DNA from 2 places in the Pseudomonas sp. JL27(2026) genome. Region 2 is predicted to be linked to the other one. Evidence: predicted binding sites of a transcription regulator. Region 2 holds the regulator's gene; the other holds the start of a gene.

Region 1 (6,967 bases), 700 kb from region 2:
GTCGCGACCCTCGGCATCAAAACCGCCAACCACCAGGTTGCCCTGAGCCACCGCGTAGACGTTACCGTCGATACCCTTGAGCGGCGTCAGCAGCAAGGTGCCGCCACGCAGGCTCTTGGAGTTGCCGATGGACGAGACGGTAATATCGACCTGCTGACCCGGCTTCGCGAACGCCGGCAATTCTGCACTGATCGAAACTGCCGCGACGTTCTTCAACTGCACGTTGCCGGAACCGGCCGGCACCTTGATGCCGAACTGCGACAACATGTTGTTGAAGGTCTGCAGGGTGAACGGCGTTTGCGTGGTCTGGTCGCCCGTGCCGTTAAGCCCGACAACCAGGCCGTAGCCGATCAGTTGGTTGGAGCGCACGCCCGAAATACTGGCGATGTCCTTCAACCGCTCGGCCTGAACGCCAAGGGAAGTGGACAGCAACAACATGGCCGCCATCAGGTGCTTGAAGTTAAGCATGGAAATATTCATCACCTAGAAAGGGAACAGCGGGCTTAGGAAGAAACGGTCGAACCAGCCTGGCTGACTCGCATCGGCAAAGGAACCGGTGCCCGAATAAGTGATGCGCGCATCCGCGACACGGGTCGATGACACGGTGTTGTCGGTGGCGATATCGTCCGCCCGCACCAGGCCGGCAATCCGCACCAGCTCGTCACCCGTGTTGAGGGTCATCCACTTCTCGCCGCGCACGGCAATGATGCCGTTGGGCAAGACGTCGGCGACGGTCACGGTGATCGAGCCGGTCAGGCTGTTGCCCTGCCCGGCCTTGCTGTCACCCTTGGTTGCTCGGTCGCCGCTGTAGCCAGCACTGAGACTCAGGTCGCCATCGCCGAACGGGTTATTGGTGTTGGGCACCGCGCCGAACAGCGAGGTCAGGCCGACGCCCGTCTTGCTGTTCTTGGCCACTTGCGAGTTGGCGTTTTTGCTCGCCTGGGTCTTCTCGTTCAGGGTGATCGTGATGATGTCACCCACCCGGAATGCCTTACGGTCGCTGTACAGGTTCTGCTCGAAACCGGCCTGATAGATCGAGCCGTTATTCGCCGCCGCCGGCAACGGGGTACGGGGCAACACCGGCGCATAGTAAGGGTCATTGGGCTTCGGCGTCGGGGCGACGCAGCCCGCGAGCACGGCGATCCCACTCAATGCGAGAACTGATACAAAGCGTTTCATGACCCTACCTCACGGTGTTGCAGGCGGCCTCATGCCGCCCCATAGACTTGATTACAGATTCTGCGTTACGAACGAGAGCATCTGGTCGGCAGTGGAGATCACCTTGGAGTTCATCTCGTAGGCACGCTGAGTGGTGATCATGTTGACCATCTCTTCAACGGTGCTGACGTTGGACGTTTCCAGGGTGCTCTGCAGCGTGGTGCCGAAACCGTTCAGGCCCGGGGTGCCGACTTGCGGCGCGCCACTGGCAGCGGTTTCCAGGAACAGGTTGTTACCCACTGCTTGCAGACCGGCCGGGTTGATGAAGTCGGCGGTTTGCAGATTGCCGATCACCTGGGAAGCCGGGTTGCCGGCGATAGTGATCGAAACGGTGCCGTCGCGACCAACCGTGAAGGTCTGCGCGTCGTTCGGGATGACAATGGCCGGCTCCAGGGCAAAACCGCTGGCGTTCACGACCTGGCCGTTGGAGTCGAGGTGGAAAGTACCGTCACGGGTGTAGGAGGTAGTGCCATCCGGTTGCAGGATCTGGAAGAAACCACGACCGTCGACCGCCAGGTCCAACGGATTTTCGGTGGTTTGCAGGCTGCCGGCGGTGAAGTTCTTCTGGGTACCGACGATGCGCACACCCGTACCCACTTGCAGGCCCGACGGCAGTTCGCTGTCCTGGGTCGACTGAGCACCCGGCTGGCGTTTGATCTGGTACAGCAAGTCCTGGAACTCGGCACGGTCACGCTTGAAACCCGTGGTCGATACGTTCGCCAGGTTGTTGGAAATGGTAGTCAGGTTAGTGTCCTGGGCGGACAGACCTGTTTTGGCAACCCATAGAGCCGGAAGCATTCGATTCTCCTCGTGCGCCTGTTTTACGGCGCGACGTTCTGATAATTAGCTGATCTGCAAGACCCGAGCCATGGCCTGGTCGTCATCTTTGGCGGTGTTCATCATCTTGATGTGCAATTCGAACTGCTTGGCCAAAGCCAGCACCGAGGTCATTTCCTCGACGGCGTTGACGTTGCTCGACTCCAGGAAGCCCGACACCAGTTGAACGTTGGCGTCTGCCACCGCTGGCTGGCCGTCCTTGGTGTGGATCGAACCGTCCAGACCCTTGGTCATGCTCTTCAGATCGGGGTTGACCAGTTTGATGCGGTCGACCTCAGCCATCACACGCGGGCCTTCGCCCATCGCACGGATGCTGATGGTGCCGTCCTGACCGACTTCGATTTTCTGCTCGGGCGGCACGGCGATAGGACCGCCATTGCCCATCACCGGCATGCCGTTGCCGGCACGCAGCACACCCAGAGCGTCAACATTCAGGCTGCCGGTGCGCACGTAGCTTTCACCGCCACCCGGGTTTTGCACAGCGATCCAGCCATTGCCGCTGACCGCCACATCGAGGTCACGGCCGGTTTCCACCAGGGAGCCTGGCGTGAAATCGGTGGCTGGACGCTCGGACATGGCAAATGCACGCGCCGGAAAGCTGTCACCAAATACCGGCATCGAACGAGCCTGTTCCAGGTCTTTCTGGAAACCGTTGGTGGAAATGTTCGCCAGGTTGTTGGCATGGGCCTTTTGCGCCAGTGCGTTCTGGCTGGCGCCGGTCATTGCCACATAAAGGTACTTGTCCACAGTCTTTCCTCTGCATGCCGGACGTTTGCCGCCCACTGCTGTACTGCTGAGTCATAAGCAATTTGCAGACCAACTTTTCGTTGATGGCACGAAGCCCTCTAAACAAAGGACTTGAGAGGTATCAGAGGGATTTTGTTGATTGTGTCAAAGACGAAAAACCGGCGCGGATATGCCGCTTGACGGCAAGTGCCAGCCTTTGCAGCCAACACAAAACAATGCGGGATTGACGTTCTACTCCTTGCCTACTTCGTACTCACGTAGCTTGTTGGCAATGGTGGTGTGGGAAACCCCCAATCGCTTGCCCAACTGCCGACTGCTCGGATGTTCCGAGTAAAGTCGTTCCAGCACCGCCTTCTCGAAGCGCCCGACAATCTCGTCCAGCCCGCCCTCCAGGGAGAATTCGCCAAGCGGCTGGCGCACGCCGTAATCGGGCAACCGGATATGCTCGGCCTTGACCATCCCGCCATCGCACAACGAAACCGCCTGGAACAGTACGTTCTCCAACTGCCGCACGTTACCCGGCCAATGGTAATGACTGAGTCGATCCATGGCCGCCGGTGCCAACTTGGGTAATGGGCAACCGATCTGCCGACTGGCCTGATCGAGAAAATGCTCCACCAGTGGCGCCAACCCGTCGAGGCATTCACGCAGCGGCGGGATGTGCAGGGAAAGCACATTCAAGCGATGGTAAAGGTCCTGGCGAAACTCGCCGCGAGCGCACAACTCGGACAGATCAACCTGCGTCGCACAGATCACCCGCACATCCAGATAGACCTCCTCGTCACTGCCCACCCGACGGAAGCATCCATCCTGCAAGAACCTGAGCAGTTTCACCTGCAAGCGCGGACTCATTTCCCCAACCCCATCGAGAAACAACGTACCGCCCGCCGTCAGCTCCAGCAGCCCGAGCTTGCCTTCGGCCCGTGCGCCTTCGAACGCACCGGGACCGTAGCCAAACAGCTCGGTCTCAGCCATCGACTCCGGCAACCCGGCGCAGTTGAGCGCCATCAGCGGCGACTGCCCGCGAGGACTGGCCAGGTGACAGGCGCGCGCCAGCAACTCTTTGCCGGTGCCGGTTTCGCCTTCTATCAATAGCGGCGCATCCAGCGGTGCCATGCGCCGGGCTTCGCGCACCACCGCCGCCATGACCCTGGAACTCTGGAAAATACTGTCGAAGCCGCGAAGCTCCTGCTTGCGCACGTTATAGATGCGTTCACCCACCCGATCCGCCCGGTGCAGCGTCAGCACAGCGCCGGCCATGGCCTCACTGTCATCGTGCTCCGATTGCAACGGCGCGATATCGGCAAGAAACACATCGCCCTTGACCTTGACCCGCAATCCATTGATTCGCGACTTGTTGGCGCGCACCAACTCCGGCAGGTCGAAATCCTCGGCATAGCGCGACAGCGGAATGCCCGGCACCTCATCGACACGCACCCCCAGCAACTGAGCGGCAGCACGGTTCGCCGCCACGATGGAGCCCCCCATATCAATGGACAACACCGGAAACTCCAGCGCCCCGAGCAATGCATTCAACTCCATGTGCCGACGCTCACTGGGCATCAGCCCTACGCGCTTGACACCGAACACGCCAGCAATCGCCTCGAACTTCGGACGCAACGCCTGGAACTGGATGTTGATCAGGTTCGGACAGTGCAGGTAAATCGCATTGCCGTGCTCACCCCCCACTTCACCGCGAGCAACGTTGATCCCGTACTCCACCAGCAGATTGAGAATGTCGCGCAGGATACCGATGCGGTTCTGGCAATGGACTTTGATACGCATATAAAGGCCTAAAAAAGCGGTGGATGCCTGGAATGCAAAACCTGTGGGAGCGAGCCTGCTCGCGAATGCGCTATGGCAGTAAAATCGATATCGACTGACATGGCCTCTTCGCGAACAGGCTCGCTCCCACACAGGTAATTGCAGCGTCTCGGATGGATTTTTCTGCCGAGGCGCTCAGATAGTCGTCAAGATTATGTGACAGATAGAGCGCTTTTCAAACCCGGAAAACTCAATAGCTGTGCACCAGAGCGCATTGCGTAACGAATACTTTACAAAAAATGAAGATTCCTCCTGCAAACAACGCTGCCACCCTGCTGCAAGGTCGTGCACTTCGGCGTATTTCTAGGTCTATACAGGCAAGACATAACAAGAACGTATCCCTTTGCAGGAGAGCAGCATGAAGCAGACGCAGTACGTGGCCCGCGAGCCCGACGCGCAAGGTTTTATCGACTACCCCGCCGAAGAACACGCGGTGTGGAATACGCTGATCACTCGCCAACTGAAAGTGATCGAGAATCGCGCGTGCCAGGAATACCTGGACGGCATCGAAAAACTCGGCCTGCCCCACGACCGTATCCCGCAACTGGGTGAAATCAACAAGGTCCTCGGCGAGACCACTGGCTGGCAAGTGGCCCGAGTGCCAGCACTGATCCCCTTCCAGACCTTTTTCGAATTGCTGGCCAGCAAACAGTTTCCGGTGGCGACGTTTATTCGTACCCGTGAAGAGCTGGATTACCTGCAAGAACCGGACATTTTCCACGAGATTTTTGGCCACTGCCCGCTCCTGACCAACCCTTGGTTCGCAGAATTCACCCACACCTACGGCAAACTCGGCCTACAAGCCTCCAAAGAAGAGCGCGTGTACCTGGCGCGCCTGTACTGGATGACCATCGAGTTCGGCCTGGTCGACACCCCGCAAGGCCAGCGCATCTACGGCGGCGGCATCCTCTCCTCGCCAAAAGAGACGGTCTACAGCTTGTCCAGCGAGCCGGAGCATCAAGCCTTCGACCCACTGGAAGCCATGCGCACGCCGTATCGCATCGACATCTTGCAACCCCTGTATTTTGTCCTGCCGAACCTCAAGCGTCTGTTCGACCTGGCCCACGAAGACATCATGGGCATGGTCAAGCAAGGCATGCAGCTGGGGCTTCACGCACCGAAGTTTGCGCCCAAGCCTAAAGCGGCCTGAGAACGCCCGCAGTCGCGGTGCGCTCGAAAAAATAGTAAGTTCTAACAAGAATCGATTTCAGGAATACACCATGAACGCTCTGAACCAAGCCCATTGCGAAGCCTGCCGTGCCGATGCCCCACAGGTCAGCGACGAAGAACTGCCGGTACTGATCAAGCAGATCCCTGACTGGAACATCGAAGTTCGCGACGGCGTAATGCAGCTGGAAAAAGTTTTCCTGTTCAAGAATTTCAAGTTCGCCCTGGCCTTCACCAACGCCATGGGTGAAATCTCCGAAGCCGAAGGTCACCACCCAGGCCTGCTCACCGAGTGGGGCAAAGTCACTGTGACCTGGTGGAGCCACTCGATCAAAGGTTTGCACCGCAACGACTTCATCATGGCTGCGCGCACCGACGAAGTAGCCAAAGACGCCGAGGGCCGCAAGTAATGCATTTCGACGCCATCGGCCGAGTACCCGGCGACCCGATCCTCGGCCTGATGGAGGCCTATGCGCAGGACAGTAACCCGCGCAAATTCGACCTCGGCGTGGGTGTCTACAAAGACGCCCAAGGCCTGACGCCGATCCCTCAGTCCGTGAAACTGGCCGAACAGCGGCTGGTCGATCGCCAAACCACCAAGACCTACATTGGCGGCCACGGCGACGCCGCATTCGGCAAGGTCATCAACGAACTGGTGCTGGGCGTCGACTCGACGCTGATCACCGAGAAGCGCGCCGGGGCCACTCAGACGCCTGGCGGCACCGGTGCCCTGCGCCTGAGTGCCGACTTCATCGCCCAGTGCCTGCCGGGCCGTGGCGTGTGGCTGAGTAACCCGACCTGGCCGATCCACGAAACCATCTACGCGACCGCCGGCCTCAAGGTCAGTCATTACCCGTACGTGGGCAGCGACAACCGCCTGGACATCGAAGCGATGCTGGCGACGCTGGACCTGATCCCCAAGGGCGACGTGGTCCTGCTACACGCCTGCTGCCACAACCCAACCGGTTTCGACCTGTCCCACGAAGACTGGCGTCGCGTGCTGGAAGTGGTTCGCCGTCGCGAACTGCTGCCGCTGATCGACTTCGCCTACCAGGGTTTTGGCGACGGCCTGGAGCAGGATGCCTGGGCAGTACGGTTGTTTGCCGCCGAACTGCCTGAGCTGCTGATCACCAGTTCCTGCTCGAAAAACTTCGGCCTGTATTGCGACCGCACA
Region 2 (6,967 bases):
TGGCCATGGGCATTGCGTTGCAGGATGTGCCGGAAGGCTTGGTGATTGCGCTGGTGTTGGCCGGGGCAGGGATGTCGCGGGGCAAGGCGTTCTTGATCGGCGCCGCCTCAGGTTTGGTTGAACCAGTATTCGCGTTGCTGTGCGCGTGGCTGGTGAGCCTGGCCGAGATGCTCTTGCCGCTGGGGTTGGCCTTGGCGGCCGGGGCGATGCTGCTGGTGGTGACTCACGAAGTCATTCCCGAGTCGCGGCGCAACGGTCACGACAAACTCGCCAGCCTTGGGTTGATGGCCGGGTTTTGCCTGATGATGGTGATGGACACGGCGTTGGGCTGATTGCCTGCTTTTGTGGCGAGGGAGCTTGCCCCCGCTCGGCTGCGTAGCAGTCGTCAGATCAGCGTATACGACGTATCTGATACATCGCGGTTGCAGGTTTTGGGCTGCTTCGCAACCTGGATGAGGCAAGCTCCCTCGCCACGGAGGCCCGCCTTGCCGAAAGATAACGGGGGTTATTCGCCTTCGTCGAAGAAGTTATTGATCAATGCCGCCAGCGCATCCAGCGCTTCCTGTTCCTGCTCGCCTTCGGTGCTCAAGTGGATTCGGGTGCCTTTACCGGCGGCCAGCATCATCATTGCCATGATGCTTTTGCCATCGACCATTGTTTCTGGTGTACGCCCGGCTCTGATCTGGCAGGGAAACTGACCGGCGACGCCGACGAATTTTGCTGATGCACGGGCATGAAGGCCCAGTTTGTTGATGATTTCAATTTCCAGAGCGGGCATCGCGGTGTGAATCCTTTAGCTAAGGTCGCGGTGGCGAACCTGGACGTTCTTCAGGGTTTTTTGCAGGGCCTGGCCCAGACGTTCGGTCAGGTAGACGGAGCGGTGATGCCCGCCGGTGCAGCCAATGGCAATGGTGACGTAGGCACGGTTGCTGGCGGCGAACCTTGGCAGCCATTTCAGCAGGTAGCTGGAGATGTCCTGGAACATTTCCTCGACATCCGGTTGGGCTGCCAGGTACTCGGCCACGGGAAGGTCCAGCCCCGACTGGTCGCGCAGCTCGGGTTTCCAGTACGGGTTGGGCAGGCAGCGTACGTCGAACACCAGGTCGGCATCGACCGGCATTCCACGCTTGAAACCAAAGGATTCAACCAGAAACGCTGTGCCGGGCTCGGGTTGGTTCAGCAGCCGCAACTTGATGGTATCGCGTAGCTGGTACAGGTTCAGGTTGGTGGTATTGACCTTGAGGTCCGCGAGATCGGCAATCGGCCCCAGCAGGTTGGTTTCGTCATTGATGGCTTCGGCGAGCGAGCGATTGGCGCTGCTCAGCGGGTGGCGACGGCGGGTTTCCGAGAAGCGCTTGAGCAGTGTCTCTTCGTCGGCATCCAGGTACAGCACATCGCACTGAATGTGGCGGCTGCGCACTTCCGTGAGTAACTCGGGAAAGCGCGACAGGTGGCTGGGCAAGTTGCGTGCGTCGATTGAAACCGCCACCAGCGGCTGGGCCAGTTCGGTGTGGATCAGTGCGCGTTCGGCAAGTTCAGGCAACAGGCCGGCGGGCAAGTTGTCGATGCAGTAGTAGCCGTTATCCTCGAGTACATCGAGGGCGGTGCTTTTACCTGAGCCGGAACGGCCACTGACGATGATCAAGCGCATGGTTACGGACCGTTTTGCTCTTCCAGGACAACCTGGTACAGGGCTTCATTTGTCGCGGCGCTGCGAAGTTTTTCGCGCACGTCCTTGCGGTCAAGCATGCTGGCGATCTGGCGAAGCAGTTCCAGGTGCGCATCGGTGGCGGCTTCCGGGACCAGCAATACAAACAGCAGGTCGACCGGGGCACCGTCGATGGCGTCAAAATCGATAGGAGCGTCCAGGTGCATCAGTGCACTGATAGGCGACTCGCAGCCTTTGAGGCGGCAGTGCGGGATGGCGATGCCGTTGCCAAAACCGGTGGAACCGAGCTTTTCACGGGCAATCAGGCTCTCGAAGACATCTTGCATCTCCAGATCCGGTACTTCACGGGCGATCAGGTTGGCAATTTGTTCGAGGGCGCGTTTCTTGCTGCCGCCCGGCACGTTCACAAGTGAACGGCCGGGGGTCAGGATGTTTTCAAGTCGGATCATGTGGGGAGAGTGTTAGCGACCAGTGCCTTGCAGCAGGCTCTGTTGCTTTTCCTTATGCTTTTTCAGTTGGCGGTCCAGCTTGTCCGTGAGCAGGTCGATCGCAGCATACATGTCGTCATGTTCTGCGTTGGCGACGACTTCCCCACCGTGGATGTGCAGCGTGGCTTCGATTTTCTGTTTCAGTTTCTCGACAGCCATCGTCACTTGCACATTGGTGATCTTGTCAAAGTGGCGTTCCAGTCGGTCAAGTTTCTCACCGATGTAGGCGCGCAGGGGTTCGGTCACTTCCAGTTGGTGTCCACTGATGTTGACTTGCATACAGCTTCTCCTTCGTTGCCAGTGCATAAGGCGGCAGGCTGGTTAGCCTGCCACTAGGTTGTGTCCGGAAACTGCCTGATGGCGAATTTTCGAACACACCCTGGAACGCGGTGGCGTGGCCCTTACATCAACCGCTTGCGTTCGCTTGAAGGCGCGATCCCAAGGGATTCGCGGTACTTGGCGACGGTGCGGCGGGCTACCTGAATGCCTTGTGCCTCCAGTAAACCAGCGATCTTGCTGTCACTCAACGGCTTTTTCTGATTTTCCGCGGCAACCAGTTTTTTGATGATCGCACGGATCGCCGTAGACGAGCATTCGCCGCCTTCAGAGGTGCTGACGTGGCTGGAGAAAAAGTATTTCAGCTCATAAATACCCCGTGGGGTATGCATGAACTTTTGCGTGGTCACCCGTGAAATCGTCGATTCGTGCATGCCGACCGCTTCAGCGATGTCGTGCAGGACCAGCGGCTTCATGGCCTCATCGCCGTATTCGAGAAAGCCGCGCTGGTGCTCGACGATCTGGGTGGCGACTTTCATGAGGGTTTCGTTGCGGCTTTGCAGGCTTTTGATGAACCAGCGCGCTTCTTGCAACTGATTGCGCATAAAGGTGTTGTCGGCGCTGGTGTCGGCGCGGCGCACGAAGCCTGCGTACTGTGGATTGACCCGCAGGCGCGGAACCGATTCCTGGTTCAGCTCCACCAGCCAGCGCTCGTTGTCCTTGCGCACGATCACGTCAGGGACGACGTACTCGGCTTCACTGGACTCGATTTGCGAACCCGGTCGAGGGTTGAGGCTCTGGACCAGCTCAATGACCTGGCGCAGTTCATCTTCCTTGAGCTTCATGCGACGCATCAGTTGGCTGTAATCGCGGCTGCCCAACAGGTCGATGTAGTCGCTGACCAGGCGCTTGGCCTCGGCCAGCCAGAGGGTCTTGGCGGGCAGTTGGCGCAATTGCAGCAACAGGCACTCGCCCAGGTTGCGTGCGCCGATGCCGGCCGGCTCGAATTGCTGGATGCGATGCAGGACGGCTTCGATTTCGTCCAGTTCGATGTCCAGTTCCGGGTCGAAGGCTTCGAGGATTTCCTCTAGGGTTTCGTCCAGGTAGCCCTGATTGTTGATGCAGTCGATCAGGGTGACGGCAATCAGACGGTCGGTGTCGGACATCGGCGCCAGGTTCAATTGCCAGAGCAGGTGGCTTTGCAGGCTCTCGCCGGCCGATGTGCGGGTGGTGAAGTCCCACTCGTCGTCATCGTTGCTGGGCAGGCTGCTGGCGCTGGTCTGGTAGACATCTTCCCAAGCCGTGTCGACCGGGAGTTCGTTGGGAATGCGTTCGTTCCACTCGCCTTCCTCGAGGTTGTCCACCGTGGGGGCGGTTTCCTGGTAGGAGGGCTCTGTAATGTCGGTATTGGGCTTTTGCTCGATGTTGTCCGCCATGGGGTCGGCGTTATCGAAATCGTCGCCTTCTTCCTGGCGTTCGAGCATAGGATTGGACTCCAGTGCCTCCTGGATTTCCTGTTGCAGGTCCAGGGTCGACAATTGGAGCAGGCGGATGGCCTGTTGCAGCTGCGGTGTCATCGTCAGCTGCTGGCCCATTCTCAAGACTAGCGATGGTTTCATGGCAGGGGCTTAACACCTTATTCGCCGGCGCACATGCGCCATCCACTACAGGGGCGCCGGAGCGCCAAACTTAAGCAAATTATATGCCCGAAACTGAAGTGTTTGCCTAGAGCGCTGTAACAATTAAAACGTTTTAAATTTTTATTGCGCCAGGCTGCGTCAGCCCAAGGCTGAGGAACTGAGGGCGTGGGAATGCCCTGAGCGCCGTATCAATAAAATTCTACTGATTTTATTGAGGTTGGCGCTCCGGTAACAGGTCAAACACCTCGGCGCTTACAGGCGGAACTCGTGGCCCAGGTACACTTCCTTGACCAGTTCGTTGGCCAGGATGGTCGCAGAGTCGCCTTCGGCGATCAGTTGGCCATCGTTGACGATGTAGGCGGTTTCGCAGATGTCCAGGGTTTCACGGACGTTGTGGTCCGTGATCAGGACGCCGATGCCCTTTGCCTTGAGGTGGTGAATGATCTGCTTGATGTCGCCTACCGAAATCGGGTCCACGCCGGCGAACGGTTCGTCGAGCAGGATGAATTTCGGGGCGGTGGCCAGGGCGCGGGCGATTTCCACGCGGCGGCGCTCACCACCGGACAGGCTCATGCCGAGGTTGTCGCGGATGTGGTTGATGTGGAATTCCTGCAGCAGGCTTTCCAGCTCCTTGCGGCGACCGGCCTTATCGAGTTCCTTGCGGGTCTCGAGGATGGCCATGATGTTATCGGCGACCGAGAGTTTGCGGAAGATCGACGCTTCTTGCGGCAGATAGCCGATACCGGCGCGAGCGCGGCCGTGCATCGGCTGGTGGCTGACATCCAGGTCGTCGATCAGCACGCGGCCCTGATCGGCCTGAACCAGGCCGACGATCATGTAGAAACAAGTGGTCTTGCCGGCGCCGTTAGGGCCAAGCAGGCCGACGATCTGGCCGCTGTCGATGGACAGGCTGACATCGCGCACGACCTGGCGGCTCTTGTAGCTCTTGGCCAGATGCTGAGCTTTCAGAGTTGCCATTACTGGGCCTTCTGCTCGTCGGTTTTCTTTTTCGGCTGGATGACCATGTCGATCCGCGGACGTGGCGCGGTCACGGCGCTGCCATTGGCACGACCAGCGTTGGCGACCTGCTTGACCGTGTCGTAGACGATTTTCTCGCCTTCGGTGGTGTTGCCGTCGTTGATCACTTTGGCCCGGTCGATCAGTACAACGCGGTTTTGCGCTGCGTGGTACTGGATGGTCACCGCATAGCCCTGGACGGGTTTCGTGTCAGTCGGCTTCTGCAACTGCTCGAAATAGGCCAGGTTGCCTACCGAGGTCACGACGTCGATGTCACCGGCCGGGGTGCGGGTGATGGTCACGGTGTTGCCGGTGACCTTCATCGAGCCCTGGGTGATGATGACGTCACCTTTGTAGGTGGCGATACCTTGCTTGTCATCAAGCTGAGCATCGTCAGCCTGAATGCGGATAGGTTGCTGACTATCGTTCGGCAGAGCCCAGGCGCTCACGCTTCCCAGTGCTGCGCCCAGACTGAGCAAAATAGGGAGGGTTTTAACGAGCCTCATACTGTCCTCTTACGTTCGATAGCAGGTGTATCCTGCTTTCTTTCAAATACGCTTTCATTCCGTTACCAGTCGATACACCACCAGCGCCGTCGATTCTAACGGCTTGCTGGGTCTGCGCATATTGCTGTTGCGGGAATACGGTCATGCGACTGCTGGTAATGATGGTTTCACGCTTTTTTTCGTCAGTGCGCGCAATGCGCACCGAGTCGATCAGCTCGACTTCGGTACCGTCCGGGTTGACTTCGCCGCGTTCGCTCTGGACATGCCAGGGATACACGGTTCCGCGGTACATCTGCAGGTCGGGCTTGGTCAGCAGGGTGATCTCGCTGGCCTGAACGTGCTCGACCTTGTCGGAGGTCATTTCATACTGCAGGCCGCCGTCGGGCAGGAACTGCAGGCTGTAGGCGTTGATGGCGTAATAGTCGATCGCGTTTTCATCGACCTTCACCACAGGCTTGTCGAGGAAGCGCTCCGGGCTGATGTTCCAGTAGCCCACCGCTGCAAACAGCGCAGCGATGACGGCGAACATCAGGAAATTGCGAATCTTTTTACTCAGCATAGGTGGCTCACAGGTAGGCGGCGTTGGCCGCTTCAAGGTTGCCTTGGGCGCGCAGGATCAGTTCGCAGAACTCGCGAGCCGCGCCTTCGCCACCGCGAGCCTGGGTGATTCCGTGAGCGTGTTCGCGGACGAAGCTGGCAGCGTTGGCAACGGCCATGCCCAGGCCGACGCGGCGAATCACCGGCAGGTCCGGCAGGTCGTCACCGAGGTAGGCTACCTGTTCATAGCGTAGGCCCAGTTGCGCCAGAAGCTCGTCAAGTACCACCAGTTTGTCCTCTCGGCCCTGATACAGGTGAGGAATACCGAGGTTTTTCGCCCGGCGCTCGACCACCGGGGTCTTGCGGCCGCTGATGATGGCGGTGGTCACGCCGGTCGCCATCAGCATCTTGATGCCTTGGCCATCCAGGGTGTTAAACGTTTTGAACTCGCTGCCGTCTTCCAGGAAGTACAGCCGTCCGTCCGTCAGCACGCCATCGACGTCGAAGACCGCCAGTTTGATCTGTTTGCCGCGTTGCAGAAGGTCCGCAGTCATTACATTACTCCCGCACGCAGCAAGTCGTGCATGTTCAGGGCGCCGACCGGGCGATCTTCGCTGTCGACCACCACCAGCGCGCTGATTTTGTTGTCTTCCATGATTTTCAGGGCCTGGGCTGCGAGCATATCGGCGCGAGCGGTCTTGCCATGAGCAGTCATGACGTCATCAATGGTGGTGCTGTGAACGTCGATGGTCCGGTCCAGGGTACGGCGCAAGTCGCCGTCGGTGAAGATCCCGGCGAGTTTTCCGTCGGCTTCCAGTACGACGGTCATGCCGA

What was found. The regulator sigma-54, encoded in region 2, starts transcription at its own class of promoters, with help from an activator protein. The targets are predictions, from matches to a motif close to ANTGGCATNNANNTTGCTNT.
Region 1: AC1Z1G_RS07710 (flagellar basal body rod protein FlgF) is a predicted target of sigma-54. The motif match lies at 2,857-2,876, and genes of this name have one in related genera.

The regions. Positions count from the first base shown of each region.
Region 1 covers NZ_CM167794.1:1,713,903-1,720,869, reverse strand. The annotation lists gene AC1Z1G_RS07725 (flagellar basal body P-ring protein FlgI) at 1-468, opposite strand, end outside; gene flgH (flagellar basal body L-ring protein FlgH) at 484-1,179, opposite strand; gene flgG (flagellar basal-body rod protein FlgG) at 1,231-2,016, opposite strand; gene AC1Z1G_RS07710 (flagellar basal body rod protein FlgF) at 2,062-2,802, opposite strand; gene AC1Z1G_RS07705 (sigma-54-dependent transcriptional regulator) at 3,034-4,587, opposite strand; gene phhA (phenylalanine 4-monooxygenase) at 4,985-5,776, shown strand; gene AC1Z1G_RS07695 (4a-hydroxytetrahydrobiopterin dehydratase) at 5,847-6,203, shown strand; gene AC1Z1G_RS07690 (amino acid aminotransferase) at 6,203-6,967, shown strand, end outside.
Region 2 covers NZ_CM167794.1:1,014,988-1,021,954, forward strand. The annotation lists gene AC1Z1G_RS04560 (ZIP family metal transporter) at 1-332, shown strand, start outside; gene AC1Z1G_RS04565 (HPr family phosphocarrier protein) at 506-778, opposite strand; gene rapZ (RNase adapter RapZ) at 794-1,651, opposite strand; gene ptsN (PTS IIA-like nitrogen regulatory protein PtsN) at 1,654-2,118, opposite strand; gene hpf (ribosome hibernation-promoting factor, HPF/YfiA family) at 2,131-2,436, opposite strand; gene AC1Z1G_RS04585 (RNA polymerase factor sigma-54) at 2,559-4,052, opposite strand; gene lptB (LPS export ABC transporter ATP-binding protein) at 4,326-5,051, opposite strand; gene lptA (lipopolysaccharide transport periplasmic protein LptA) at 5,051-5,596, opposite strand; gene lptC (LPS export ABC transporter periplasmic protein LptC) at 5,583-6,155, opposite strand; gene AC1Z1G_RS04605 (KdsC family phosphatase) at 6,163-6,687, opposite strand; gene AC1Z1G_RS04610 (KpsF/GutQ family sugar-phosphate isomerase) at 6,687-6,967, opposite strand, start outside.